DNA from 2 places in the Pseudoalteromonas sp. SG43-3 genome. Region 2 is predicted to be linked to the other one. Evidence: riboswitches for the same ligand, from Rfam matches in the RefSeq annotation. Region 2 holds a riboswitch; the other holds the start of a gene.
The links. A riboswitch is a leader RNA that binds a small molecule or an ion and turns the genes downstream of it on or off. The one in region 2 is predicted to bind cobalamin.

Region 1 (15,492 bases), on a different contig from region 2:
TCTCTTTTTATATAGGTGCTTTTGTACAGTGGGGCTTTTTGATGGCTTTTCTATATTCTTTAGTAAGCTCTATAAATAACGCAGATAAAAGCATTGTTTGGCTATCTTTCATCATGGCACTTTCTTACTCTTCTAGTATTTTTATTGATATGGATTCGATAACTTACTTCGATTTTTTCTTATTCGATAGTATTACTCTATTTGTTATTATTTTATCTGGTTTTTTTATAAAAATTAGCGGTGTATACATTTATTTATTATTTGGTTTAGGTATAAACACCTTACTATTTTTTGCAATGTATATAGATAATGATGTTATGCACCATTATGAATTTTGGTGGTTCTGGTGGGTGTACATAGTAGGTATAAATTTTACAGATTTGACCATGGTTTTAGTTTTCTTTATAGGTAAAGATATTTTAAAACTTGCTTGGTTAGAAGGAAAGCTAAATAAAGTGTTTAATAAAAGGGCCTATTAGTAATGGATTTCAGTGCTAACAGGCCTTATTTATTATTAACTGGCACCACAGCCCAATTTAGTTTTTAGCGCTTTGACAATTACAGGGTCTACAAACTCGCTTACATCACCATTGTGACGTGCTACTTCTTTAACAAGCGTTGATGAAATAAATGAATTTCGCTCTGCGGGTGTTAAAAATACACTTTCTAAATCAGGATTCAGGCGGCGGTTCATGTTAGCTAATTGAAATTCATAGTCAAAATCAGATACAGCCCTAATACCACGTATAAGCACATTAGCATTGTGATCGCGCGCAAGGTCAGCCAATAAGCCAGAAAAACCAATGACCTTAACATTATCTAAGTGACTTAAAATAGAGTTTGCAAGTTCAACACGTTCTTCAAGGTTAAAACAGGGTTTTTTACTTGGGTTGTTCGCAACCGCAACTAATACGGTATCAAACATTTTAGCTGCACGTTGAATAAGATCTGTATGACCATTGGTTAGTGGATCAAAGGTGCCTGGGTAAATTGCAATAACTTTCATAATGTTCACTATTTATGATTTTAGCGCTAGTTTAACAGTGTTTATGCCACAAAGCAGCCTAGCTAATAAAGCATATAAACACTTACTTTCTTTGAACAGGTCAGTCCAAGGTTTGAGTGTTTTAATGATTCATATTTGTTTATACTGTTTACCTCTTTTGAGTGTAATGTAGCCTATAGATAATTTGAGTATTAGCATATGAATACCAAGGATAAAATAATACACACCAGTATTTTGTTGTTTAACGAAAATGGTGAGCGAGCAATAACGACAAATCATATTGCATCAAACTTAGGGATGAGCCCGGGTAATCTTTATTATCATTTTAAAAATAAAGAAGACATTATCCGTCATATTTTTGCGCTGTATCGCGATCATTTAAATACTCACTTTAAACCTATTAATAAAGATGATGATGCATTTAATCATTTAACGGCTTATTTAGATTCGTTATTTGAATTAATGTGGCGTTACCATTTTTTTTACGACAATCTTGGCGATATACTCGCCAGAGACACTGAGCTAAAACAAGCTTACATTGATTTTCAGTTAGAGTTATTAGAGCAAGTTCGTAAAATTATTCTAGGTCTTCGCGATAGTGAAATGATTGCTATTGATGAGCAAGATGTCATTGATTTAGCCCATACACTAAAGTTAACTGTTAGCTTTTGGACGCCTTATATTAAGGCTCGTAGGCCAAGCGGTACCCTTGCTGAGCAAGATATATATCACGGTATTTTAAAAGTACTTACATTATTTAGAGCGTACAGTACCGATAAAAGTATTAATAAAATGAACCTATTACGAGAAAAATACACCGAATTAGCGCAACAAGCCCCAACTGTTGTTTAGCCGTTGCCCTTTGGTTGTTTCCTAGACGCTGGATTTTTTGCTATAATCGCGCGCCAAATGCCTGGGAGCGCGAATTCCCGCAGTCTAAGAGTGAACTATGCTTAAATTTATCGTCAAACTACATCCTGAAATAGCCATCAAAAGCCGTTCGGTCCGTAAACGCTTTACTAAAGTGTTAGAAAATAACATTAAGATTGTATTGCGACGTCTTGACGAAAAAGTACAAGTAAGAAATAACTGGGATAATATTTCAGTTGTTACAAAGCTTGAAGATGCACAAGTTCGCCTTGATTTTATCGACAGCCTTAAACGCATACCTGGTATCGTTCAGTTTATTGAAGTAACTGAGACGCAATTTGAAACTCTCGATGATATCTATCAAAAAACAATAGCGTTAGTGGGTCATACAATTGTGGGTAAAACCTTTTGTGTGCGTGCTAAGCGTATAGGCCAACACGACTTTACCTCGACTGATTTAGAGCGTTATGTTGGTGGTGGGCTAAATCAACATATTGAAGGCGCAAGCGTTAAACTTAGCCGTCCAGAAGTAACAATACGCTTAGAAGTAAAAGACGATAAAGCTTATATTGTTTCGCAAACGCATTTTGGTATGGCGGGCTTTCCACTACCAACGCAAGAAGACGTGCTTTCGCTTATGTCGGGTGGTTTTGACTCTGGCGTAGCAAGTTACCAAATGATTCGTAAAGGCGCACGTACGCACTTTTTATTCTTTAATCTAGGTGGCGCAGCGCACGAGATTGGTGTTAAGCAAGCGAGCTATTTTTTATGGAAAAAATACAGCTCAACACATAAAGTTAAATTTATAACAGTTGATTTTGAACCTGTTGTTGCTGAAATTCTAGAAAACGTTGAAAACAGCCAAATGGGTGTTGTACTTAAACGTATGATGATGCGGGCTGGAAGTGTAGTGGCTGAAAAGTTAAACATTCAGGCGCTTGTCACTGGTGAAAGTATTGGCCAAGTATCTAGTCAAACATTAGCGAACTTAAGCGTGATTGACCGCGTTACTGAAACGCTTATTTTACGCCCGCTAATTCAAAATGATAAACAAGAAATTATTAATCTTGCTCGCCAAATTGGTACAGCTGAAATGGCTGAAACGATGCCTGAATATTGTGGTGTTATTTCTAAAAAGCCGACAGTTAAAGCCAAAATTGAAGTAATAGAAGCCGAAGAAGAAAAGTTCGATTTTGATGTGCTAGATACCGTAGTAAATAACGCGCGCATAATGGATGTACGCGATATTGACGTAGAAGCCAAGCAAGAGCTAAAAGAGGCTGAGTCGGTTGCTGATTTACCTGCAGGCTCTGTAGTAATTGATATTCGCTCACCAGAAGAAGAAGAAGCTGCACCGCTTGCAATCGATGGTGTTGAAGTGGTGCATTTGCCGTTCTTCCGTTTGGCTACTAAGTTTGGTGATTTACCAAAAGACACCGACTACTATTTATATTGTGACAGAGGCGTAATGAGCCAACTACAGGCACTTATGCTGCACGAACAGGGCTTCGAAACTGTAAAAGTTTATCGCCCGTAAAGTTAAAAGCTTATATAAGCGTGGTTTATACCACGCTTTTTTTTGCCTGAATTTTGACTAACAACTCATCGTTGTAAGGCGTTGGAATACTGTGAAGTTTACCTTGTTGGCTAATATAGCCACATATAGCTGATATTTCAGTTTCTCTATTGTGAGCTATATCTTGCTGCATTGATGAGTAATTATTTGCGGTTAACTCCATTATTTTATAAGCGGTATTGAGAGCTTTAATTAATGGGATATTAAGCCCTTGAGCCTTTGCAATATTGCATGCTTCAGTGAGTGCATTAAAAATTATTGTATTGTACTTAGGTGCACGTAATTCGCCATTTTTTACATTACTTAAAGCGCTTAATGGATTAATGGCAATATTGACGAGTAGCTTTTCAAAACGAAGCTGCTGAATGTTATTAGTAAACTTTAGGTTGGGTATTACTTTAAAAATATCAGCTATTGGCGCACTATTTTGAAGTGCAAGCTCATTACAGCCACCAATAACGCTTTGTCCTTCACCTGTGTGTTGCACAATATATTGGTTTGATTTAAAGCCCGCTATGCTTGTCGTTAAAAAGTAGAGTGCTTGATGGGTGTTTAGCTGGTTATTTATCTCATCAACGTTGCCCATTCCATTGTGCGAAAGTACAACAGAGCAATGTGTTGGTAAAAATGGCTTTATTTGAGAAAACGCATCAAGCACTTGAAAAGCTTTAACGGTAAATAAAATTACATCAAATTCAGTTGCTTTATCTAGCTGATTTAATGAAATAAATTTAGCGTCAATTTTTTTTGATGCACCCTTAGCTCTGCTGTAAAAGCGGGTGTTTGTTGGGTTTTTACGAGTTAAAACACTGACATTATGCGATGCGCTCAAAAAGTGGCTCAGCAATAAGCCAATAGCGCCATCGCCAACGATTAAAATATTAGCCATGTGGGTTCTTTTTTCGAGGTGTAAAAATTACTCTAAGTAAAAAGTAGCTTGCAGCACCTGCAAAATCAGCAAAAAAATCACCAAGTGATGCTTGCCTATAAGGTAGTGCGTCTTGCATTATTTCTATCGAGGCGCCATAGCCTGCTAATAAGAGTATTTGAGCATATAAAGGAAGCTTAAAAGCCTTATCCATTATTATGGCTAATATAAAAAAAATCCCAAAATGGGCGACTTTATCAACATGAGGGAATAAATTTACAACGCCACCTTTTATTTCTTTAGCAAATAAAAAGGTGAAAGCCACTATGCTGATTAAAAAAACTGCTTGATAAACACGCCTTGTCACGACAAATCCTAAAATCGCTTAAAAAAGAGGCGCAAGTATATCAAACTAATTTAGTATCGCACCTGAACAAGATGCAGAAAAATGTAAAGATTTATAATTTTAGCGTTATAATTGCCACATAAAATTAAGATTAAATAGTTAGGAGTATACTAATGCCTTCATTTGATATTGTATCTGAAGTAGAAATGAACGAAGCTAAAAATGCGGTTGATAACGCAAACCGTGAATTAGAGACTCGCTTTGATTTTAGAGGCGTTGATGCTTCTATTGAGCTAAACGATAAAACAATTAAGCTTAAAGCAGAAGCTGACTCTCAAGTTATGCAGTTGTTCGATATTTTAGCGGGAAAAATTTCAAAGCGCGGTATGGATGTAGCTAGTTTAGAACTTCAAGATATTAGCCGTGCAGGGAAAAATGTATTTCGTAACGTTGGGTTAAAGCAAGGTATCGAAAAAGACATGGCCAAAAAAGTGGTTAAAGCCATTAAAGATTCAAAAGTTAAAGTACAAGCCGCTATTCAAGGCGAAGAAGTGCGTGTGACAGGTAAAAAGCGTGACGATCTTCAAGAAGCAATGCAGGTAGTACGCAGTGCCGATTTAGGTCAGCCTTTTCAGTTTAAAAACTTTCGCGACTAATTTATAAACTGTTTTTAATAAAAGTGCTTTAATTTGTCTATATTTGCAGACAGATTAAAGCTACTTAATTTTTTACAACTTTCCCACCTTATCCTCTCGTAGTTCTGCATGTATTAATCCACTTTTTGATATTTAAGCTATTATATTTAATTGAATATAATAAAAACTTCACTCTAGAAGGTATTAAAATGAGACCCCATCAATTATTTCTGTTATTTGTTTTGCTTATATTTGCCAAGCCAAGCTTATCAAAGCCAGTTGATATTGATGTATTGGTCGAAAATGGCTACTTTCCGATTGTTATTAACGCGCAAAAAAAGCAGGGCTTTGCTCCTGAGTTTATTAATATTTTAAACGACGCACAGGAGGAATTTAACTTTATACTTATTTCTTTACCTGTAAAAAGGCTTACTTTGTCTGTTGAAAAAAATAACTTCGACGTTTTATTTTTAATGGCAATGCAATGGTTGCCAAAAAAAACGCAGAAAAATATTGAAAAAACTGAATTTTATACCATCACCAAAAACGAGCTTTATACACTCAAAGAGAATGCATCAGAGCAAACTTATTTTGACAATCTGGACAAATTAACCAAAGTTGGGGTTTTAGGGTACTCGTATCAATTTGCAGGATTTAATACAAATGCCGAATACTTGAGAGAAGAGCACCAGGTAAGCCTTACAATCGATGAATTCAATGTAGTTAAAATGCTGCTATTAAGGCGCGCTGAAGTCGGGGTTTTAAACAGTATTGCTTATCAGTATTTTAAAAAGCAGAATATCTTAAATATGGATTTACTATTTAAGAGTGACGTACCAGATGCAGTGTATGAAACACATTTTTTGATTAACTCACAATCAAATAAAATATCTAGTCACAAAATGGATGAAATATTAAATTTACCTACTACACAAATGCAACTTCAGAAGCTACTTGATAAGTACGGTATTCCTTCAAGCTATAATAATACAGCACTGAACTGAAATAGCTTTTAGCTATATAGACGTCCATTGACATTTGTAAACAAAATGCTCACAATGACGGCATATTTTCAAGGTGCTTGCTAGCCACTTCATGTAATGATTTTTTTAGCAGGATAATCGGGAAGTTGGTGCGTTTTCATGATGACTACAAGCCCAACACTGCCCCCGCAACGGTAGAGTATTGCATGTTTTTATGTGCTTACTGAGTCCGGAGACCGGCCTTGATGCAATCTTACTTACTTAAATCTTTGCGGTGGGCAAAGGTAGGGGATCTCATGTTAAACAAAACAACTCTAGGCGTTGCAATTTCTGCTGCGCTTTCATTTTCTGTGTCTGGTGCAGAGCAATCAATTGAAAAAATAACCGTTACAGCTAATAAGTTTGAGCAATCAATTAACGACGTTTTAGCGAGTGTAAATGTTATTGAACGTGCTGAAATAGAAGCTAGTAACGTACGCGATTTACCTACACTTTTAAGCACGCGAGTGGGTTTTCAAGTTAATCCAAACGGTGGTTTTGGTCAAAATACAGGCGTGTCACTTCGTGGTACGGGCTCTGGCGATACGTTGATTTTAATTGACGGTGTACGTACAGGCTCAGCAACACTAGGTCAAAAAGCATTAAATAATGTCCCTCTAAATAGCATTGAACGCATAGAAATTATTAAAGGCTCTCGCGCGGCTGTTTATGGCTCTGATGCACTCGCTGGTGTTATTAATATTATTACGCGTGAGTCAGATAACTTATCCCTAAGCGCTACATTTGGTTCTGACTCTTATCAAAATTATCAAGTTGCAGGCTCTGTAAAATCAGATGATATAACAACAGCATTTAACGCAGGCTTTGAAAAAACAGATAACTTTGATGTACTGCAAGGCGTAGCACCTGATGAAGATGGTTATGAAAATAAAAACCTTGGTTTTAAAGTAAACTACACCGATGCACATTACGGCGACTTTAAGTTATTAGGCCAATACAGTGAAGGCTATGCAGATTACGACAGTCGCTTTAGCCCAGCAGACAGTACGATTGAACGAGATGATTTTAAAAACTATCAACTTTCTGCAGGTTGGAGTAAAAACTACACTAACCAAACGCATAGTGTTGATTTAGCGCTTTCAACAGATGATTCAGATAACACTTATGTTGATTTTTCAGTTGGGCCAACAACAAGTACCTTTATAACTAAACGCACACAAATTGATTATAACGGCCAGTACCTGTTATCTAATGAACTTAACATTAGTGGTGGTATTAATTGGTACAACGATGATGTGTCGCATAGTTCGCAACCATTTGTTGAAGACAGCCGCGATGTACTTGCTGTGTTTGTAGGTGCTTACTATGATGCAGATAAAGTACTGGCTAATTTAACTGTTCGCCAAGATGATGATGAGCAATTTGGCGACGAAACAACGTATACAGCCGCTGCAGGTTATCATTTATCTGAAGATGCAACATTTCGTATAAGCCAAAGTACTGGCTTTAAAGCTCCTACATTTAACGATTTATATTATCCACTTTATGGTAACCCTGATTTACAACCTGAAAAATCAGTAAACCGTGAGTTAGGTTTGAGTGTAGATTTTGATATCGCGCAAGTTGATATTGCAATATTTAGAAACGATATAGAAGATAAGATTGATTACGATGCAAACTTTGCATTGGCTAATATCGATGAAGCACGTTACGAAGGGGTTGAATTTAGCTTATCTCAGCAGTTTTTTGGTTTTGATAGCAACCTTAACTTTGCTTACTTAAGCGCTGAAGACGAAGAAACGGGCGCAGAGTTGCGTAATGTTGCTAAACGTACTTTTAACTGGGAACTTGCAAAACAGTTTGGTGCTTTTGATGCAAGCTTAGACATGCAATACCGTAGCGACCGACAAGGTGCTGTGACGCGCTTAGGCTCTTATACACTCTGGAACCTAGCGGGTAATTATCAAGTAAATGAACATATTGAAGTTTCACTTCGTGTAGAAAACTTATTTGATAAAGAATATAACGCTGTTGATTCAAACACTGATTTTACAACGGGTGAAGTGTATTACTACAACACGCCAGAGCGTCGCTTTTTTGCAGGCGCAAGCTACCAGTTTTAACGGTATTTATTAATATTAAAAAGCCCGACTTATGTCGGGCTTTTTAATGTGTAGCTAAGTTTAACTACTAAAATTAGCTAGTCAGCTAAGAACTCTTTAAATACGGTTTCAAACTTGTGTAACTTAGGTGCTATTAAAATACTACAGTAACCCTGCTGTGGGTTTTCGTTATAGTAATCTTGATGATAATGCTCTGCTGGATAATACGTAGTGGCAGGGCTGACTTCTGTCACAATTGGCTCAGCGACATGGCTTTGCAGTTGAGCTATCATTTCGTTGGTTTGCTTAAGTTGAGCTTCATCGTGATAGTAAACCACACTTCTATATTGTGTGCCTATATCGTTACCTTGGCGATTCAATTGTGTTGCATCATGCAGTGTGAAAAACATTGCTAAGAGTGTTTCAAAGCTAACTACAGTCGCGTCAAATTCAATTTTAACAACCTCAGCGTGACCGGTTGTGCCTGAGCATACAGAGTCATATGTTGGGTTATTTGTTTCACCGCCGGTGTAGCCAGAGCTTACGGTTAGTACGCCATTTACACGTCTAAATGCAGCATCTATACACCAAAAACAGCCGCCACCAAATGTTGCTACTTGCGTTGTTGAGCTCATAAGTATTCCTAAAATGTATATGGGGTTTAAAGGCGAGCATAAATTGTATGCGCCGCAACAACAAGGTTACGGCGCAATTAAGAGGCTAGATCTCTTCGAAAGGTTTTTCAGCGGCTTGTTTGTCTAATTTTTGCTGTAAAAATTCAGGTGATTGAGTGTTACGTGCAAGTGCATAATATGCAGCAGGTACAACAAAAAGAGTTAGTAGGGTCGATACAATAACCCCAGTAAACACGACTACACCTATCACCATACGGCTTTCAGCGCCCGGACCTGAAGCAAGTACTAAAGGTACCGAACTCATAACCGTAGTCAGCGAGGTCATAATAATAGGGCGCAAACGCTGAGTTGCTGCTTGCAAAATAGCTTCACTAAATTCAACGCCTTTATCGCGTAGTTGGTTAGTAAATTCTACAATCAAAATACCGTTTTTAGCACTTAGCCCTATGAGCATGACAATACCTATTTGGCTGTAAATATTTAAGGTAAGTCCTGTAGCCCAAAGTCCGAACATAGCGCCCATTAAACCAAGTGGTACGGTAAGCATGATGACGAACGGATGCATAAAGCTTTCAAACTGTGCTGCCAGTACTAAAAAGGTAACAGTGAGTGCAAGTATAAATACGTAGGTCATCGCTGATGCGCCTTCGTAATAAAGCTGCGACTCGCCTTTGTAATCTACGGCGCCATCTATATCGTTTTCTTGCGCGGCTACTTCGTTTAAAAAGTTAAGCGCTTGCTCAAGCGTATAACCGTCGGCTAAGTTGGCGCTTAATGTAATTGCGCGCATACGGTTGTATCGGTTTAAGCGCGATGCGGTTGCTTCTTCTTTTAAGCTGATAAGGCTATCAAGTGGGACTAGTTCACCGCTTCGTGATTTAAGATATATATTTGAAATGTCAGTAGGGTTAGTAAAGTCTTCTTTAGTCCCTTTTAAAATTACATCGTATTCTTCACCACGGTCAATAAAGGTTGTAACACGGCGCTGGCCAAGCATTGTTTCAAGTGTACGGCCTACATCAGATACAGAAACGCCTAAATCAGCGGCCTTGTTTTTATCTATGCTGACTAAAAACTGCGGGAAGGTTTCTTTATAATCATGATCGATTCTTACTAAACCTGGGTTTTGTTCAGCACGCTTAATTATACGGTCACGCCAATCGGCAAGTTGTGCATAATCATTACCTTGCAATACAAACTCAATAGGGCGAGATGAACCACCACCGCCAATACCACGGCGCATAATGGCAAATGCACGAACATCGGTAACTTCTTGCATTTTACCGCTTATTTCGTCCATTACTTCCCATGTTGAGCGTTTGCGTTTATCCCAATCGGCCATACCAACAATAGCAACACCGCCGCTGCCACCCCAGCCAGGTACTCGAACAAGTACGCGACTTAGCTCACCTGCTTGCGAGTAAGGCATTAAGCGTTCTTCAATTTTAGCCATATTAGCGGCATTATTTTCATAACTTGCGCCCTCAGGGCCGCTCATCATAATAAAGAACGTGCCACGGTCTTCTTTTGGCGTTAGCTCAGAGGGGACTTGTAAAAACAACGAGTAACTAACAAAGCCCGCTAATAATAGGCTCACCATTAAACCCCATTTACGGGTTATGTTGGTGGAGAGTGAATTACGGTAACTTACTTCAATTTTAGTAAACTGGCGGTCCATCCATTGGCTAAATTTATTTGGTTTGTCTGATACTTTAAGTACTTTAGAACACAAGGCTGGTGCGAGAGTCAGCGCTGTAACACTTGAGAAAAATACGGCAGCACTTACCGCCATTGCAAACTCAGTAAATAATGCCCCTATACGGCCATCCATAAACACCAATGGCACAAACACCGATATTAGTACAAGCGTGGTTGCGACAATGGCAAAACCAACTTCACGCGCACCTCTATATGCAGCTAGTAATGGCGGCTCACCCAGTTCAATACGACGGTGAATGTTTTCAAGCATTACAATGGCATCATCTACTACTAAACCAATAGCCAGTACTAATGCAAGTAAAGTTAGTAAGTTGATTGAGTAGCCCATTGCTAATAAAAACATAAAGCTACCAACAAGTGCGACCGGTACGGTAACCGCAGGAATAAGCGTTGCTCGTATATTGCCTAAAAACAAAAATATAACGAGTACGACTAAACCCATAGAGATGGCAAGTGTGCTGTAAACTTCACTAATTGATTCTTTAATAAATACAGACGAATCGTAGCTGTCTTGAATTGTGGTGCCTTCAGGTAGGTTACGTTTGATTTTTTCAAGTTCACTGCGTGCGTTATCTACTACGGTAAGCGTGTTTGCTTTAGCTTGTTTTACAATTCCTAGGCCAATCATGTTGCGCCCGTTACCACGAAATAAGCTTTCGTCATCGGCAGCTTCTAATTTTACGTCGGCAACTTCACCTAAACGCACTAAATAACCTTCTTCACCACGTTTAATAACAAGGTTTTTAAAATCGCGCTGATCTTTATAACTACGTGCGGTACGCACGGTAAAGTCGCGATCTATTGATTCTATTTCGCCGGCAGGTAATTCAACGTTTTCTGTACGCAGTGTATTTTCAATATCGCTCGAGGTAATGCCACGTGCAGCCATTGCTTGGCGGTTTAGCCAAATTTTCATGGCGTATTGGCGCTCACCACCAATACGCACGTTAGATACACCATCTACAACGGCTAAACGGTCAACGATAAAGCGCTGTGCGTAATCAGAGAGCTGTAACGAGTCCATTGTTTCGCTGTTTAATACAAACCATGCGATTGGGCTTTCATCACTATTTGACTTAGACACTTCTGGTGGGCGTACCTGATCGGGTAAACTATCAAGTGCACGTGCTACACGTTCGCGTACATCGTTAGATGCGGCATCTATATCGCGGTTAATATCAAACTCAATGGTAATGTTTGAACGCCCATTACGACTAGATGAGTTTATACTTTTAATGCCTTCAATACCGGAAATTCGATTTTCTATTATTTGCGTTATTTTTGTTTCTATAATTTCGGCAGAAGCACCTGTGTATTCAGTGCTGATATTTACTATTGGTGTTTCAATATCAGGGTACTCACGAAGTGGCAGCATAGTAAATGCAACCAGACCAAAAGTAAGAAGCAGTAAATTAATTACTATGGCAAAAACGGGGCGTTTAACGCTAGTATCAGTAATTTTCACGTATTACCCCTTTACGCTTACTTTACTACCAGAGCGAATTTTTATTAGCCCTTCAGTAACAATTTGCTCGCCATCATTTAAACCTTCATCGATAGCAACCCAGCCATTATTTCTGCCAGCAACATGCACTTCAACCTTATTGGCTACTCCGTCTTGAATTTGAAAAACAAAGTGTTTGTCTTGTAAAGGGATAACCGCTTTTTCTGGCACCATTAAAGCTTGGTTACTGCTTAGCTCAAGTGCTGTATTTAGTAACATACCAGGGCGAAGTAATCCTGATTTATTAGCAAAACTTGCAGTTACTTCAACACTGCGTGTTACCGAATCAATACGCGAGCTAATATGCGTTACCTTGCCGTTAAATGTCTGCCCTGGGTAGGCATCGTTTTGCGTAAGCACTTTCATGCCCATATTTAATTGTGCTAAATATTTTTCAGGTACTTTAAAGTCAACTTTAATAATACTAATATCATCAAGTGTTGTGATTATTGTTGTATTACTTACGTAAGCACCTATTGATATTTCACGCTTACCTAACAGGCCTGAAAAGGGCGCACTAATAGTCATTTCGTTTAATTTAGTTTTAGCGCTTTCTAGTTGGGCCTCTGTTGCATCAACACGAGATAACTGCTCTTCAAGTAATGACTTTGCCGTTGATTGCGAGCGTGAAAGTTCGGTAAGGCGATCTAACTGGCGTTTTTCCTCACGTAAGTTAATACCGAGTTCTTTAACTGCAAGTTGCTCTTGTTGGCTTTGTAACTGTACTAATTTTTGTCCTTTACTGACTAAGTCGCCATCTTTAAAATATATATCTGTGACATAATCGTTTTGCGCACTTTTTATATAAATAGCTTGGTTTGCACGTGCACTACCGATGGCCTCTATCATCACTGCGTTTTCCTCAGAAGTAACAGTATGAGCCGTTACTTGGGTAGACATTTGTGATGAATCGGCTTGTTCGCCGTGGCTAGCGGGTAAATATAAATAAACGCTAAATATTAGAAGTAACGTAATAATAAATGGAAAAAGTGCTTTACCTGATTGTCTTGAGTACATTGATTTCATACCTGAAAATGAATTGTAAGTATTGTACGAAATAAGACCGTGAAAAGACGGTTATGTATCTCATAAATTTGTGCGTTAAGCGTAAAAGTAAATAAGATTTATTCATTGTTCCTATTTTGTTGAGAAAAAAGCGGTAATGTATGAAATTTAAAACTAGCTGTAACTTATGTATAACAACAAGAAAGGTCATAATTTGGGGCATTATTATGTTTGTTTTTTATATGGTGTTTTACCGATATGGATAAATCTGACAATGTCATTAAGTTTCGGGCACAGGGCGCGCGAAACGCAATTGAGGTGATTGTTGTAGGTGCTATAGGCTTAGTCTTTATTATGTTATTTAATTTACTGAGGCCGGGTGAGATTAGCATACTTGAAATATTTTTAGTGAGCTTGTGCCTTGTGGCTATTTTTATTGGATTTTTAAAATCTCAAGAACCATACCATAGCCTTATATTGAGCGAATCTGAGCTCGTTTATTGCCACAAGTACGGAGCTTGGTGTATGCCTCATAGTAACTTTCATCACAGTGGAATACCCAAAGTAGAAGATGGCTTTGACTATTTAGAATTAAATGCGGTTGGCGTTAAGGTAAATGATATAGACGACTTTTTATCAAGCATAGCGCCTAGAATTGCAGGGAAATTATTAATAGAGCAGCGTAATTTATTTATGCAAGTTGTTCAAAAACATTGCAAAAATGGCAATTGCCCATCAGAATGGTTAATAGAAGATACACATTACACATCCCATAAAGGGATAAGCTATACTGGGCTTATAGCCATGTTTGCTAATAGAACTAAGCACCTTCAGCAGCTAACAGGTTACGATTTATTATTGCCTGCCAGCGTGTTAGATAGAGATATTTGGGCATTTAGTGCTAACTTAAATAAGTGGAAGCGCGAGCCTAGTCAGTTTATAGCGTCGCAGCTTAGTAATTAAGCTACGACTGTAGGAAAGAAAAATGAGTCAAGAGAGAGCCTTTTTAAAAAGTGGTCGAAACACCATAATACATAAAGATAAAAAGCATGATTTAGTGATTGTAAACTCTGAAATTCATCCTCGAATTAAAGTAACGCAACATGGTCTGGAGCCATTTAAAGAAGAATTACCTAAAAACCGCCGTGATGCAAAAGAGCGTTATTTAGAAATGGTTTATGTAAGTAGCGCTGATGTATTTGGCGAAGAAAAGCAGTTGCTGTTTATTCAAGCTCTAGACGGGCGTGAATACAAAATAGATTACAGTAAAATCGGTACGAAGTTGTTTGTACGTATTCATCAAGACACATATATGTAGTACTTTAATGGCATCTTTATTGCTAGTGATTACACTATAGTAATTATTTGACATAATAAGGTGCTGCGTATGAAAGCGTTTGCTTTAATCCCCCTCATTTCTTGTAGTTTACTGAGTGCGTGTGGAGGCGGTGGCGGTGATAGCGATAATACAGTTGTTGAAACGTCTGTTAATGCTGGAGCCGATTTACAAATTATCGAAAAATCTGAATTTACCATCACAGCACAAGGTTCCCCCGCTGATGGTACGTTTTCATGGCAACAAGTTAGTGGCCCAAGCATAGAAGGTTTTCCCCTTGAAGGCGCTGAGCAAACACTTACTGCACCTGACGTAAAAACTGATAGTGAAATAATATTAAGAGTGAGCTATCAAAGTACAGGTAGTAGCGCTGTTAGTGACGACATTTCTATTTCAGTGAGCTCTAATAACCAACTACCTCTTGCTGTTGTTACACAAACATCTCCTGAAACACTTCCCTCTGTATACAAAGATACAGTGACTTTGAGTGCCCTAGAGTCGAGCGATCCTGATGATAATGGCCAAATTGATAGTTATTTGTGGCAATTGCTATCGGGTCCTGATTTAGATATTGAGAGTTTTAATGAATCAACTCTTAGTTTTTCTCATCCATTACTTGAAAGTAACGTGAATTTATCTTGGCAGCTAACTGTCACTGATGATGAAGGTGGCGAGGCGAGCACTCAATATTCAATGACACTCAACAAAACAAATGAGTTAGTGGATGCAAATGCAGGCGCTGATCAAAATGTCGAAGAGTTTGAGCAAGTAACGCTTGATGCTACAAATAGCGAAACAGTTACCGATACCTATAAGTGTGAATGGCAACAACTTACCGGTAATAGCGAAACATTAAGCAATAGCGACCAATGTACAACGACATTTTTTGCCTCAGATGTTGATACTG
Region 2 (15,492 bases):
ACTCCCATGACCAAACGCAACTAATTAGAATTGATATTCAATAAACACAAAACTAGGTATTTAAACTTTTAGCTAATAATCCATTTATAAAAAAGCGCAATTTTACTCTGTAAAATTGCGCTGTTGGTAAGTAACTATTTCCCAATGCTTTTGCCTAATGAGTTTTAACTAAATTACTCACTTTGGCTAGAGTCAGCACCGTCGCTACTGTCTTTATTGGATGACTGCTGGCTTATTTTATCGCTTATCATGGCATCGAGTTTCTCACCGCCTTTAATACCAAAATCTAAAGTACGAATTGGGAAAGGAATACTAATATCAGCTTCGTCTAATGCTTGCTTAACGGCAACAACACCTTTGTGGCGTACCGTCATAAAGTCAGGCTCGCCTGGGTATTTAATCCAAAACCACACCAGTAAGTTAATGCTGCTGTCGCCAAAACCTTCAGCGTATACAGCGGTTTCGTCTTTACGTATTACAAAGTCAAATTCGTTAATTTTATCGACTATAACGTCTTTTGCTTTTTCTATGTCGTCGCCATACGAAATACCTACGGGTACTTCTATACGTCTTATACCTAGCGTGGTGTAATTTTTTAGTACATTTCTAAATAAGACTTTGTTTGGTACAAGTATTAGTTGCCCGTAAAAGCTCTCTATTAGCGTGTTACGTAGGTTTATAGAATGCACCGAACCAAACACATCATCGGTTTCTATTACATCACCTGTTTTAAATGGCTTACGTACACCCATTGCTATACCTGCAATTAGGTTTTCGGTCATGTCTTGAAACGCAAAACCAATGGCTAAACCCACAATACCCGCACCAGCAAGTAGCGAAGTAACAGTGCCTTTTAAGCCAACAAAATCGAGCGCTATAAATAAACCTATGCACAACACAATAACTTTAAATATTGACGCCATTAAGTCGGCAATTTGCGTTGAATCGAGAGAGCGGCGCAACACGTTTTTCATCAGCTTGCCAGCAAAGCGCGCCAATATTGAAAATACTATGGCAATTACAATTGCCACTATAAAATTAGGGATATGGCTGATAACAACATCAAACCACCCTCCGAGCTTTTCCTCTATTAGTTTTTCGGCTTCGCCAACTGACGGAATACTGATCATTTTGTTTGCACCTATTTAATTAATAATCTCATTAATATTAGATATAGTTGCAAATATAACGCCAGTATCAAAAAAGCCATGCAATGCATGGCTTTTCAATTGTTTATTTAAGCTTATGACCTAATTTTGTTCGTCACGCATAAATACCGGCTCAAGCTCTTTAACTGTTGCCTCAGGGCTAAAGTAATAACCCGCCACAGTAAACTCTTTAAGCTGACTTAATTGCGTTACTTTATTTTCGATAATGTAGCGCGCCATCATGCCGCGTGCTTTTTTAGCGTAAAAGCTAATTACCTTATATTGACCGTTTTTACAGTCTTTAAAGTGTGGGGTAATAATTTGTGCATTTAATGCTTTTTTATCTACCGCTTTAAAGTACTCGTTTGAAGCAAGGTTAACTAAGTATTGCGCGTCTTGTGCTTTTAATACGTCGTTTAGTTTGTTCGCTATTACGCTGCCCCAAAACTCGTATAAGTTTTTGCCACGCGAGTTTTCAAGCTTGGTGCCCATTTCAAGACGGTAAGCTTGCATTAAATCAAGTGGTTTTAATAAGCCGTATAAACCCGAGAGAATACGCAAATGGTTTTGTGCGTAATCAAGCTCGCTAGCTTTAAGCGTGCTTGCATCTAAACCGCCGTATACATCGCCATTAAAGGCAAGCACTGCTTGTTTAGCATTACTTTGTGTAAACGGCTGTGCCCACTCACTAAAGCGTGCTGCGTTAAGCCCAGATAGCTTATCGCTAATTTTCATTAAACTGCCAATTTGCGCTGGTGTTAGTTCACGGCATACTTTCATGAGCTCTTCGCTGTGCTCTAGTAATTCAGGCTGAGTGAACTTGTCTGTTGCGGGTGGCGTTTCGTAATCAAGATTTTTTGCAGGTGAAATAACAGTGATCATAGTTAGCTATTGACTTGTAATTTATTTAGTGTCAATTTCAACATTAAATGAAACGAAAAGCACGTTTTGTTTAAATAAATCCTCTCTTAATAACCCATGCATTGCCGTTTTTCTATTGATAAGGACATAAGACCTATCAAGCATTGTCACACTGTTGCAGTATGGATTGTATATATTAAGAGTGATTAGATTTTTCTTTTAACTTGCTTGGAATGAGGAAAGCAAATGACTTCAGCTCTACAAAGGCTAAAACAACATTCATCTATCGTAGCCGACACTGGTGATATTGAAGCTATTAAAAAGCATCAACCAGAAGATGCAACTACAAACCCGTCGCTTTTATTAAAAGCGAGCGAGATTGAAGCATATAAGCCTTACCTAGATAAAGCTTGGAGCTATGCAAAAGAAACCGAGCAAGAGCCAGCTAAACAGCTTGAACTAGCATGTGATTACTTTGCCGTGTTACTTGGTAAAGAAATTAGTGAGATTGTACCTGGTTATATTTCTACTGAAGTAGATGCACGCCTTTCGTTTAATACGCAAGCGACTATTGATAAAGCACATACTCTACTTAGCCTTTACGAAAAAGAAGGTGTAAGCAAAGATAAAATTTTAATCAAAGTAGCGTCTACGTGGGAAGGCATTAAAGCCGCTGAGCAGCTAGAAAAAGAAGGTACTAAATGTAACCTTACTTTACTATTTAGCGATGCCCAAGCTCGCGCATGTGCCGATGCAAACGTATTTCTAATTTCGCCATTTGTTGGTCGTATTTTAGATTGGCATGTTGCTAACGGTATGGAAAAACCAACCGATCCGCTACAAGATCCAGGTGTTCAGTCTGTACGCAGCATTTTTGAATTTTACAAACGCCATGATTACAAAACAGTTGTGATGGGTGCAAGTTTCCGTAATACAGGCGAAATTATTGCTCTTACTGGTTGCGACAAGCTAACTATTAGCCCTAATCTTTTAGAAGATTTAGGTAACCTTGAAGGCGCACAGGAATACTTGCTAGAAACAGATATTCCTAAAGAGCCAAAACCAGAGCCACTTACAGAAGCGCAGTTCCGTTGGTTACATAACCAAGATGCTATGGCTACTGAAAAACTGGCTGAAGGTATTCGCTCTTTTGCTGATGCACAAGAACAACTAGAAGCGCGTTTTAAAGCAATGTAATTTGCTATAATCGTGTTTTAGAAAACGTCGCAATAGCGGCGTTTTTTTATGCCTAAAATTGGCTACTTCTCTATTTAACCTTCATATAATCTTCGTATAAACCTTCATCAATTAATCACACTTATGTAACATAACTGTCACTTTTTTATTCTATTTTAACTAGGCCTGTGGTATAGGTATTCTTGAGGTAAATAAAATCAATAGGAGAAGTTCATGGATAGCCTAAACGATATATTAGAGATATTAGAAGGACCAGATACAACAAGAAAAACCTCTCAAAAAAATAAAAAAAGAAAATGGCGTGAAATAGAAGCAATAAAAGACAAACAGCGCCTACGTAAAGAACTACAAGAACTAGACTACTTTACAGACAGTATTGCAATTGATGAGCTCGATTTTTAATTCAATACGCCCCAACTAAACAAAAAGGCTTCCAGAATCTGGAAGCCTTTTTTAATGGTTTAAACAATTTGAGTTCTTTGGAATAAATTAGATTTGCCAGTTAATTGGCTTATCTTTTTGGGCTTGCAATAACTCATTCGTTTGTGAGAAATGCTGACAGCCAAAAAAGCCTCTATGCGCCGAAAGTGGCGATGGGTGCGGCCCTTTTAAAACATGATGGCGAGCGCTATCTATGCCTTTACCTTTTTTTTGTGCATGTGCCCCCCATAAAATAAATACCACACCTTCGCAGTGCTTATTAATATGGGCAATTACATTATCGGTAAATAGCTCCCATCCTAAATGCTTATGTGAATGCGCTTGCCCTTGCTCAACGGTCAATACTGTATTGAGTAAAAACACGCCCTGATCTGCCCAGCTTTGCAGGTAACCATGCTCAGGAATAATAAACCCGCTGATATCGACAGCTAACTCTTTGTACATATTTTTAAGCGACGGTGGCAGTTTTTTTACATCAGGCAATACCGAAAAACACAAGCCATGCGCTTGCCCTTCCCCGTGGTATGGGTCTTGTCCTAAAATTACGACGCGGATGTCATTAAGTGCGGTGGCATCAAAAGCACTAAATACTTGAGCTTCAGGCGGGTAAACAGCAACACCTTCATTGCGGCGATTAGCCACATACTCTAACGTTTGCTGCATGTAAGGTTGCTGTAATTCACTTTCTAAAAATGTAGCCCAATTGCTCATTGCGTACTCTTAATCTGTTTACGTGATGCGTCTATTTTAACACACATATCCGCGAGTCCATCTAGCATGCGCGGGGTAAAACGATGTAATAAATCGGCATTTACGCTAATAAATTGATCATTTTTAACTGCTGGTACTTCTGGCCACTTTTGCCAATTAACAACCGGCTGTGGTGTTTTTGATTTTTCATCAGGGATAATAATAACTTGTGGCTTAGTAACAATAACATTTTCGATACTAATTTGCGGGTAATCTGTAACGCTCTGTGCAAATACATTGCTTACATGGCATGTTTCAATCAGCTGATTTATCCATGTGTTTTTACCTACCGTCATCATAGGCTCAGCCCATAACTGATAAAATCCGGTAATATTTTTTTTATCTTGCTGGCTTTTAATAATCGCGTTTAGTTTTTGTGTAAATGCATTTGCCGCTTGCTGGCTTTGCTCAATATTCCCTGTAAATTCACCAAAAGTAAGTAACTCGTCGGCTACACCAGCGATTGTGACGGGGTTACTCAAATACACTTTTATACCTAAACGCTCTATTTGGGCTAAATCTTCGCTTTGATTTCCGCTTTTCCACGCAATAACTAAGTCGGGTTTAAGCGCCAATACTTTTTCAAGCGAGATGCCGTAATAACCCCCTATGCGCTCAATACTTTGGGCTTCACTTGGGTAGTCGGCGTAATCAACTGTGCCCACAATATTATCGCCCGCCCCTATGGCAAATAGGTTTTCGACAATGTGCGGTGCAAGCGCGATTATTCGCAGCTTTTTAGAATCATTAGCCTGCTCTGCAAGTGCACTGCCCGATACACTAAAAAGCAGCAGCCCAATAAAAAACGCTTTAAACATTAGTAATCAAACCCTTCAAGCGCTTTTATGCCTGAGTCGAATGCGTGTTTTACATTACGCACTTCACTTACTGTGTCGGCAAGGTCAGTTAAAGTGCGGTGTGCTGCACGCCCTGTGATAATAACTGACTGCATTAGCGGGCGGTTATTAAGGGCTGTTACTACTTCATCTAAATCAACATAGCCGTAAGTCACCATATACGTAAGCTCATCGAGTAATACTAAATCAATACTGCTATCAGCAAGCATGCGTTTTGACTCTTGCCATGTTGCCTGCGCGGCTGCAGTATCGGCTTCTTTATTTTGCGTATCCCAAGTAAAACCGGTGTTCATTACAACAAACTCAACACCTGCACCTTGTAATAAATTACGCTCGCCACATTCCCACGTACCTTTAATATATTGGCAAACGGCTGCTTTTTTACCATGTCCAACGCAGCGTGCTACAACGCCAAAGCCTGAGGTTGATTTACCTTTACCATTACCGGTGATTACCTGAAAAATACCTTTTACATCTTGCGCTGCCGCAACACGTGCATCCACTTGTTCTTTTACTTTTTGTTGGCGCTGCTTATGCTTATCGTTGTTTTGTTCAGTCATTATTGTGCCCTTCATAAATCGAGATAATTTGCTGTATGTTTAAATGCGTTTCGCACATGGTTGCTAATAGTTCTAACTGCTGCTCGCGGTGAGCGGCAATACTAATTGGGTTAATTGAGGCGCTTGGTTTTACCCATTTTAAAATTTGCGATGTAGCATCGGCTTCATCAAATAAGCCATGTAAATAAGTGCCCGCAATGGCGTTATCATCGCTAATAAAGCCATCAAACGTAAAGCCATGTGGGTGGCTTTCATCAAAGGTTAAAAATGGCTTATTAAGCGCTGCACCTTGGCTAATCCCTGCATGTATTTCGTAACCACTACAGGGTGTTGATTGGTTATTTAAAAGCAGTGTAGCGGTTATTTTAGTTAATACTTTTTGTGTTGTTAGCGTGGTTTCAAAATCGCACAGAGCAAGCCCATTTACTTGCTTTAATGATGACTCAATACCCTCGGGATCGTTGAGCGTATTGCCCAGCATTTGCATGCCGCCACAAATGCCAAGTACTTTGCCACCATAGCGTAAGTGGCGTTTAATTTGAGTGTCCCAGCCTTCATTTTTCAAAAAGGTTAAATCGCCCAGCACGTTTTTACTGCCTGGAAGAATTATCAGATCAACGTCTGGGATCGTTTGCGTATGGCGCACGTAATTTATATTAATGTTTGGGTGCAAACGCAGTGCGTCAAAATCGGTGTGGTTACTAATGTGGGGAACAAGCAGCACTGCAATATTAATTGAGGCGTTGGTTACGTTATTATCAATTGCGACGGCGTCCTCGGCATCAAGCGCAAGGTCGTGTAAATAAGGTAATACGCCAAGTACGGGTTTGTTTGTGTATTCTTCAAGCCAATCAAGCCCGCCTTGCAGCAAACCTATATCGCCTCTAAAGCGGTTTATAACAAAGCCTTTTACGCGCGCCTGTTCTGACTCGCTTAACAACGCAAGCGTACCTACCAAATGTGCAAACACACCACCTTTATCAATATCAGCAATTATAATTACTGGGCAATCTACCTCTTCGGCGTAACCCATATTGGCAATATCGTTTTCACGCAGGTTTATTTCAGCAGGGCTACCTGCCCCTTCAACGAGGAGTAAATCAAAGCGTTTAGCTAAGCGGTTATGTGAGGTAATTACTGCATCCATCGCCGCTTTTTTATAGTCGTGATATTTGCCCGCTTCCATATTACTAATGGCTCTTCCGTGAATAATCACTTGTGCACCAGTATCGCTATTAGGTTTAAGTAAAATAGGATTAAAGTCTATTTCTGGCTCTACTTTAGCTGCTATTGCTTGCAAAGCTTGCGCACGACCAATTTCGCCGCCATCTTTTGTTACTGCGCTATTGAGTGCCATATTTTGTGGTTTAAAAGGCGCAATCTTTACCCCACGCTTAGAAAACACCCTGCAAAGGGCAGCAACTAAAGTGCTTTTACCAGCATCTGATGTAGTGCCTTGCACCATTAAGGTTTTCATGGAATTACACCCTTCGCTTTCTAAAAAACAATAAACTCAAAAAGAACACGCTACCAATAGCTGCAGTAATAACACCAACGGGCAGTTCTTGGTTTTTCAGCAATGAGCGCGAAAGTACATCAACCCACACCATAAATGTACCGCCCACCAAGCTGGTTACCAGTAAGCCAGCGATGGTGCCTTGGGATATAAAAAAGCGCACAATATGCGGCACCATTAATCCTACAAACCCAATACCACCACACATAGCCACCAGCACAGCGGTAATTAATGAGCTTAAAACCAGCATAAGTATTCTAAAGCGCTGAACCCTCACACCTAATGTAATTGCGCTTTCATCGCCCAGTAACATAGCATTTAGCTGCCTTCTAAAGCTCAGCATTACAAACGTACACAATGTAATTACCAATAAAGGCAACCAAAGCGTAGCCCACTGCGCACGCGAAAAGCTGCCCAGTGTCCAAAATAAAATAGCGGCTACCGCCTGAGGGTCGCTCCAATAAAGCAGCAAGCTGGTAAATGCACTAAATAAAAACGACAGAGCAACACCAGCTAATAACATTGATTCTACCTGTGCACTTTGCTGCCTACCTGCAATAAGTATTAATAAACTCATAGCGAGTAAGCTACCTAATAACGCTGCTGCCGATAACATAAAACCTGCGCTAATACCTGCTAATGCCATAAGTAACACCACGCCAAATGAGGCACCCGACGATATACCAAATAAGTAAGGATCGGCTAAAGGGTTACGCGTTACCGTTTGTAAAATAAGCCCCGCAATTGCTAAGCCAGAACCGGCTAAAAAGGCGAGTAATGTGCGTGGCATTCTTAGTTCAAAAATAATACGCGAATTAAAAGACGCATCATTTGAGAGTAAAAAGCTATTAAATACATCTTGAAGTGAGGTCTCTGCTGCGCCAAAACTAAGTGCTGCAAATAAGCTAAATAAAGCAGCTGCAGCACTGATAAATAGCGCAAGTGATTGGCGAGTATTAACTGCGCTCATATTATTCGTAACCATAAAAGTAAGTGATATGAGGGATGCTATTTCCCGACTCCGATATTTGCGGGTGGTTATTTACTTGAGCGCAGACACCAAAAACGTCGCCTAGCATGTTTTCGGTTAATACCTCACTTGGCGTGCCTGTATGTGTAATTTCACCATTTTTAATAACCACTAGTTCATCGCACATTGCAGAAGCTAAGTTTAAATCGTGAAACGATGCAAACACCGTTACACCCAACGATTTAGCAAGCTCCATTACCTGTATTTGGTATTTAACATCTAAATGGCTAGTTGGTTCGTCCATTATTAACAACTGAGGTTGCTGAACTATGGCGCGGGCTATCAAGGCACGTTGCTTTTCACCACCCGAAAGTGACTCAAAGCTTTGATCGCTATGATCTGCCAACCCTACAGTGTTGATAGCTTGGGTAATTTTTTGTTTATCAATGTTAGTTACTGAGCTAAATAGCGATTTATGAGGCGTTAGCCCAAGTGCAATAACATCAAATACGCTTAAGTTAAATTGCGACGGGGTTTCTTGTAAAACAACCGCTACTTTTTTTGCGTACTCATCGCTTTTTAGCTGCCAAATATCGGTGTTGTTAAACTCTACAACGCCATCACTGGGTTTATTAAAACGATATAAACAACGCAATAAGCTCGATTTACCTGCGCCATTAGGTCCAATTAAACCAACAAATTTACCTGTGGTTATTTTAAGGTTTATTTTTTTGAGGATCGTTTTATTGCCAATACCCCACGATACGTTTTTAACGTTTAGTAATGGTATATTTAATGGCGTTTGAGTGTGCAATAGTCAGTCCTAGACGGGATTAAACTCACTAAAATGCGATAAAAATACTAATGCACTACAAGAAAAAATGAGTAAACCCGCTCGTTAAAAGAATTTATACCAATTGCACTAAATTAGTGATTTATTATAGCGACAAAGAAATAGCTTAATAACAAAGCGGAAATTATGACATATACTTGTTCTATATGAATAATTTTTAACGAAGTTAGTAAGTTATTTAATTCGCTAGAAAGATCATGTTTTTAATAAAATTGGTATTATACCATTTGTATCTGACTTAAAGCTTTGCGCTAATTACAGTTGCGGGAACAGTCGAGGACTCGCACCTCATTCCAAATGAAGCTCTATTATGGGCGGCTAAGTAAATAATTTAAAGCAAAAAAAACCGCACTCAAAAGAGCGCGGTTAAAAAGGGAGTGTTTTAACTAATTTAGCGAATAGTTAAAACTTGTATTCCATACCTAAGCCTACGTAGTCTTGGTCAACGTTGTTGTCCATGTCGAAGCTTGAGTAAAAGCCAAATACTTTAATGTTTTTATTTAATTTGTGATCAAGACCAACTGATATTGCTGACTTATCGTCGCTGTCGTCAAAGTCCATGTCTTGGTATTGTACTTTAAATGTGTTGTTACCCATGCTGTAAGCTGCATTTAATAGATAACCATCCGCTTCTGCGCTGCCGTCAACTTTTTCTTGTGTTTGGTACATTGCACCTAACTTAAAGTTTTCAACTTTACCTTGGATTGACGCGCGTACTACATCGTAGCCATTTACTTCACTATCGGCTGCGATAGAGGCATATACTGCGCTCTTTTTAAGTGCCACGTCACCGTAAGTAACCGCCATTGAGTAACCGTTATCAGCGTCTACATCATCTTCAGCTACAAAAGTAGCAAGTACTTTAAAACCTTCGTATGAGTTTGATGAATAACTAACAGTATTCCCTAAACGGTTTTCACCTTTAAATACATTTTTAATATCGCCTTCAAGGTCGTTAAACAAGTCTAACTTACCTTGAGATTGTTTAAGCGCAGTATCGTTACGACCAATAACCACTTGGCCAAACGCACCTTTTAAACCAACGTATTGGTTACGCGCAGAAATATTGTCGTCGTTATCGCCTTTTGAATCAGCATCAGACACATCAACTTGAAACTCAAACTTATATACCGCTTCTAAACTATCATTTATTTTTTCAGAACCTTTAACACCAAGACGAGATGCATTACTTTTTATCTCAGTAAAAGATCCTTCGCCGTCATCAGATGATTGCACTGTTACATTCGCTTTACCGTAAATGTCTACATCGGCAAGTGCATTAAAAGATAAACCACTTAATAGTGCTAAGCATAAGCTCGATTTTACAAATTTCATGTTATTTCCTTGGATAATCACAAAAGACTAATTTTTTAAAACTGCTGCATTTTGTCACCGCTAAATGACAGTAATATTACAATGGAAATATTAATGTCTTTTTTTATTAATAAAAATGCATTAAATTTGAAATCAAAATAACATGAAAGCCTAATAAACGGCCGAACTTACTTACTTTTCTTTAATGACAAGCTTGGGGTCATTTGCGATAGTAAATTAACTAAGGTTTCTATTAACTCTTTTTGCTCGTTGTCTCTGTGATACGCTATAAACACGTCTCGCGAGGTATTTTCTACATCTTTAACATGAAACAGTTCACCTTTTTCTAAATGCCCTTCTACCAATACTTGAGGTATAAATGCACTGCCGCCACATTGCAGTATTAAATCAAGTGCAATACGTCCTGTGCTGGTTCTAAAATAAGGCGGTGTTTTACCGGTAAACTGACGCGCATGCCAAAGTGAGAAAGTAGTTCCCCAATCAACATATACATACTGATTATCAAAAAAGTTTTCGTTCGTTGCAGTGTCGTATCCGCTTACGGGAATGATTGGCAACTCACAGATTCGCTCTACCACTAGCTCGTCTACTTTTGGTGGATCAAACAATATTGCCAAATCAAGCGTGCGTTCTAATAACAGCCGAGTGCTTTCTTGTTGTGCTTTAACTTCTGCGACTAATGACACGCCCGGCATCGCTGATACAATATTTGTTATACCAAACTGTAAAAAAGCATCCCAAATATTGGGCGTTCCTGCTAAGCTAATTTGCTTATGCATATTATCGGCAAGCGCAACATCCACTTTGGCGCGTTGCATGCCCGTAATAATCATTTGTGCATGGGGTAATAAACGCTCGCCAGGTGCTGTAAGTTGAATGTTATTACGCTGGCGAATAAACAAATTAACACCAAGTCCTTGCTCTAATTGGCGAATTCTAAAGCTCACTGCAGACTGCGTAATATAAAGGTTTTCGGCCGCTTTACCAAAGTGACGCGTACGCACTACCTCAACAAATGTTTTTAATAAATCGATATCCAATTTTTTATCCTCACGATAAAAATAATTTGTTTAATAAATTGCCAAACTTGCATCATACTCCAGCTAATTACTAAGGTATGAGGATAAAGCTATGAGCAATAACATTTCATTACTACGCCAAGCATTTGTTAGCCAACGTCAATTTTATGATGATCAAAACTTTCCACGAGGCTTTAGCCGCAGCGGAAACTTCACCTTATTAGAAGCCAGCATACTTGAACAACACGGAGTTGTTTTAAAAGGCTTATACAGTAAAACAATTGAGCCGCAAAACGAACACCAAGAACAGTTTGTAGCAGTCGTAACTGGCTCACAAGAACCTACCAACCCAATCGAACGAGCTTGGGTAAAATACTTAAAACTAACGACCTGCAAAACTAAGTTTCATACTTTATTTGGCCGTTCAAAAATGTCGAGCCCAGCGCCGATTAGCCAAGAGTATTATTCAGAAGCGGATAATCTGTAAGTATTTAAGTTATTTGCTTTTTTGCGTTTTAACAGTTACAACTTGTATAAGCAAATATTTTTGCAAAATATATATAGGGTTGTTCCGTGACGCGAAAAATACTAATAGTTGAAGATACACCTGCCATGGCGCGAGTGCAAAAGCACATCGCGCTTAAGGCTGGTTATGAAGTTGATATAGCTGAGTCATTAGCGCAAACAAAAGAGCTTATAAGTAAAAATAGCTATTTTTGCGCTGTAGTTGACTTCATATTACCTGATGCCCCATTAGGTGAGGCAATACCTTGTACTATTAATGCAGACATTCCAACTATTGTAATGACGGGCAATATTGATAAAAAAACTCGCGACACTGTAGAAAAATACCCAATCATCGATTACATCATTAAAGAAAATAAACAAGCTTATCAGTACCTCGAAAAACAGTTACAGCGCCTGCCTCGCAACGAAAATGTAAAAGTACTCGTTGTTGACGACTCTAAATCGACCCGACGATACATTTGTAGTTTATTAGTGCGCCATAAGTATCAAATTATTGAAGCACAAGACGGACAAGAAGCGTTAAACCTGCTTGAAGCTTCACCTGATATTTCAGTTATTATTACTGATAATGAAATGCCCAATATGAATGGCGATGAACTATGTAGCGAGATTCGTCGCTTATATAGCAATGATGAAAAAGCTATTATTGGTATTTCGGGTTCTGACTCTGTAGGGCTTTCTAGTTTATTTTTAAAAAATGGCGCAAACGATTATTTGCACAAACCTTTTAATAGCGAAGAGTTTTACTGCAGGCTTAGTCAAAACGTCGATATGTTAGACCTTATAGCTACCATAAGGCGACAAGCCAACACGGATTATTTAACTAATTTACCAAATCGTCGTTACTTTTTTGAAGAAGCTGAAAAATCATTAAAGCAAATAAAACATACTAAAGGTGACGGTGCTTTAGCTATGCTTGATATTGATCACTTTAAATCAATTAACGATACATACGGACACGATGTTGGCGACGAAGTATTAAAAGGGCTCTCTATTTGCTTCAGTAAATACTTTAAAAAGTATTTAGTAGCGCGTTTAGGTGGTGAAGAATTCGCAGTGTACTTTGCCGACACTGATAAACAAGAAGCACTAAAAAGGCTTGAAGGTTTTAGGTATTTTATAGAAATGAATAGCCAAGAATTTAGTAAAGCTAAAATTAAATTTACTATCTCTATTGGCTTCTCAAACGGGCCTGTTTATCAAATTGATGAACTTTTAAAACAGGCCGACTTAAAGCTTTACGACGCTAAAGAATCTGGTCGTAATAAAGTAGTTAGTTAACCATTTTATTAGTTAATTATACTTCTGCGGCTGTAATAGCCGCTTTTTTACGTTTGCGTGATTGATGGTAAGAGTCCCAACTAAAAATAGCCAGTGCACTCCAAATACATGCAAATGTTACTACCCGCTCTGCATCAAACACTTCACCATAAAACACCACAGCTAGTATAAACATTAAGCTTGGCCCAATGTATTGAAAAAAGCCAAGTGTAGTATATTGCAAACGCTTAGCTGCACCGGTAAAACACAGCAGTGGTAATGTAGTTACAATACCTGCACTAATCAGTAGTACATTAGTATGCCAATCATTAGCTGGCAGGCTTGATGTTGCTGTAGGCACCATTAACCACCAATAAATAAGTGCGACAGGCAGTAATATAAGTGCTTCGAGTAAAATGCCAGGCAAGGCTTCAACCGGTAACTTTTTACGTAATAAACCATAAAGTGCAAATGATATAGCCAGTGAAAAGGCAACTACCGGAAACGAGCCAAAACTAATTAGCTGCAGCACTACACCGCTAAAGGCAAGGGCTACTGCTACGCCTTGGAACTTACGCAGGCGTTCGCCTAAAAAAAGCATACCCAGTAATACATTTAAAAGAGGATTTATGTAATAGCCCAAGCTTGCATCAAGCATGTGGTTATTATTTATAGCCCATATAAATAAACCCCAATTAAACCCAAGCAGTGCAGAGGTGATAACAAGCATAAGCAAAAGCTTAGGTTGAACGATAATGCGTTTAATTTTACCCCAATACCGTAAAACACTTACTACCAATACTAAAAACACAACCGACCAAATAACCCGATGCATTAAAATTTCAAAAGCAGAAACATGCTGAATCAACTTAAAGTATATTGGCGCAAGGCCCCACATTAAAAAAGCAAGACAAGCAAAAATAGCACCTTTACGCTGCTCAGTATCAATCGACATAATACACACTTAGTGATTTAAAAGGCCGCTAGTTTACTTGCCATACGCGTTTTATCCAACTAAATACGTGCCGGTTCCAAAAGCAATTTGAACAGACTGTTCGTTATGTAATTCCATTCTGCATACACATACTTTATTACCTGAACGAATAAGTGTTGCGCTGGCAGTAAAGCTCTCCCCTTTACCAGGGCGCAAATAATCAGTACGTAAGTCGATAGTCCCAAGCGTGGCTAATTTTGTTTGCACGCTTGTAATATCTAAATCGGTGAGTTTATCAATTACACTTGCTGCAGCGAGCATACCGCCTACATTATCAAGTACGGCTGAAATAACACCACCATGGAGTATTTTTTGCGCAGGGTTACCAATTAGTACATCCTGCCACGGGAACGTAATTTTGGCCTGTTCAGGGCTCAACGACTCAACCGATATTTGTAAAAACTGGTTAAACGGCATGCCATTTACAAATAACGCGCCCACTTGTTCAATTAACATTTCTTTATTCATTATTATTCTCTATGTCAAAACAGGTAAGATGAGTAAAACATACATAGTGTAAAACTACGAGACTCCACTTAAATAATTTATCAAGTAACTCAGCTAAAGACATCTCACTAAAAAACCACTAAAATACCCGCCAATGAATACATCAACTCCACCTTCTAGCACCCTTGTGCGTAAACCCGAAACTGTCCTCAAACAAGTGTTTGGCTACAGTGAATTTCGCGACGGTCAAAAAGCAGTTATTGATGCCGCTATTAACGGTCAAGACTCGCTTGTATTGCTTCCTACTGGCGGCGGAAAATCGGTGTGCTACCAAATCCCTGCTTTAGTACTCGAAGGCGTAACCATTGTTATATCTCCGCTTATATCGCTAATGCAAGATCAGGTAACGCAACTGCAAGCTCTTGGGGTAAAAGCCGCTTACGTTAATAACAGCTTAGCACGAGAAGAACAGCAATTGGTGTATCAACAGCTTCATCAGGGGCAAATTAAGCTCTTATATGTGGCGCCTGAAAAAGTATTACAACACGAATTTTTAGAGCGTTTATCGCATTTAAATGTGAGTTTATTTGCTATTGACGAAGCGCACTGTGTGTCGCATTGGGGTCATGACTTTAGACCTCATTACTTTCGCTTAAACGAATTAAAGCAACGTTTTGCACATGTCCCAATGATGGCATTAACCGCCACCGCCGATAAAGCCACACGGTTTGATATAGTTGAGCAATTAAAACTACA

Region 1: linked by a shared signal. The riboswitch ahead of H5157_RS01475 (TonB-dependent receptor domain-containing protein) and the one ahead of H5157_RS11290 (ABC transporter ATP-binding protein) in region 2 are both predicted to bind cobalamin.

Annotation. Positions count from the first base shown of each region.
Region 1 covers NZ_JACJFC010000001.1:293,970-309,461, forward strand. Annotated here, with positions in the region: gene H5157_RS01435 (hypothetical protein) at 1-479, shown strand, start outside; gene coaD (pantetheine-phosphate adenylyltransferase) at 515-1,006, opposite strand; gene H5157_RS01445 (TetR/AcrR family transcriptional regulator) at 1,205-1,858, shown strand; gene thiI (tRNA uracil 4-sulfurtransferase ThiI) at 1,956-3,413, shown strand; gene H5157_RS01455 (ketopantoate reductase family protein) at 3,439-4,341, opposite strand; gene H5157_RS01460 (VanZ family protein) at 4,334-4,687, opposite strand; gene H5157_RS01465 (YajQ family cyclic di-GMP-binding protein) at 4,840-5,322, shown strand; gene H5157_RS01470 (ABC transporter substrate-binding protein) at 5,511-6,305, shown strand; cobalamin riboswitch at 6,360-6,544, shown strand; gene H5157_RS01475 (TonB-dependent receptor domain-containing protein) at 6,581-8,407, shown strand; gene msrA (peptide-methionine (S)-S-oxide reductase MsrA) at 8,485-9,021, opposite strand; gene H5157_RS01485 (efflux RND transporter permease subunit) at 9,107-12,205, opposite strand; gene H5157_RS01490 (efflux RND transporter periplasmic adaptor subunit) at 12,209-13,261, opposite strand; gene H5157_RS01495 (DUF2982 domain-containing protein) at 13,508-14,212, shown strand; gene H5157_RS01500 (hypothetical protein) at 14,235-14,567, shown strand; gene H5157_RS01505 (DUF1566 domain-containing protein) at 14,637-15,492, shown strand, end outside.
Region 2 covers NZ_JACJFC010000010.1:89,141-104,632, forward strand. Annotated here, with positions in the region: gene H5157_RS11245 (mechanosensitive ion channel family protein) at 174-1,130, opposite strand; gene yaaA (peroxide stress protein YaaA) at 1,251-2,030, opposite strand; gene tal (transaldolase) at 2,256-3,206, shown strand; gene H5157_RS11260 (DUF3545 family protein) at 3,420-3,608, shown strand; gene ung (uracil-DNA glycosylase) at 3,696-4,358, opposite strand; gene H5157_RS11270 (cobalamin-binding protein) at 4,355-5,215, opposite strand; gene cobO (cob(I)yrinic acid a,c-diamide adenosyltransferase) at 5,215-5,814, opposite strand; gene H5157_RS11280 (cobyric acid synthase) at 5,807-7,291, opposite strand; gene H5157_RS11285 (iron ABC transporter permease) at 7,296-8,300, opposite strand; gene H5157_RS11290 (ABC transporter ATP-binding protein) at 8,302-9,114, opposite strand; cobalamin riboswitch at 9,360-9,494, opposite strand; gene H5157_RS11295 (porin) at 9,556-10,488, opposite strand; gene H5157_RS11300 (LysR family transcriptional regulator) at 10,656-11,528, opposite strand; gene H5157_RS11305 (DUF413 domain-containing protein) at 11,620-11,994, shown strand; gene H5157_RS11310 (response regulator) at 12,081-13,316, shown strand; gene rarD (EamA family transporter RarD) at 13,333-14,250, opposite strand; gene H5157_RS11320 (thioesterase family protein) at 14,302-14,757, opposite strand; gene recQ (DNA helicase RecQ) at 14,891-15,492, shown strand, end outside.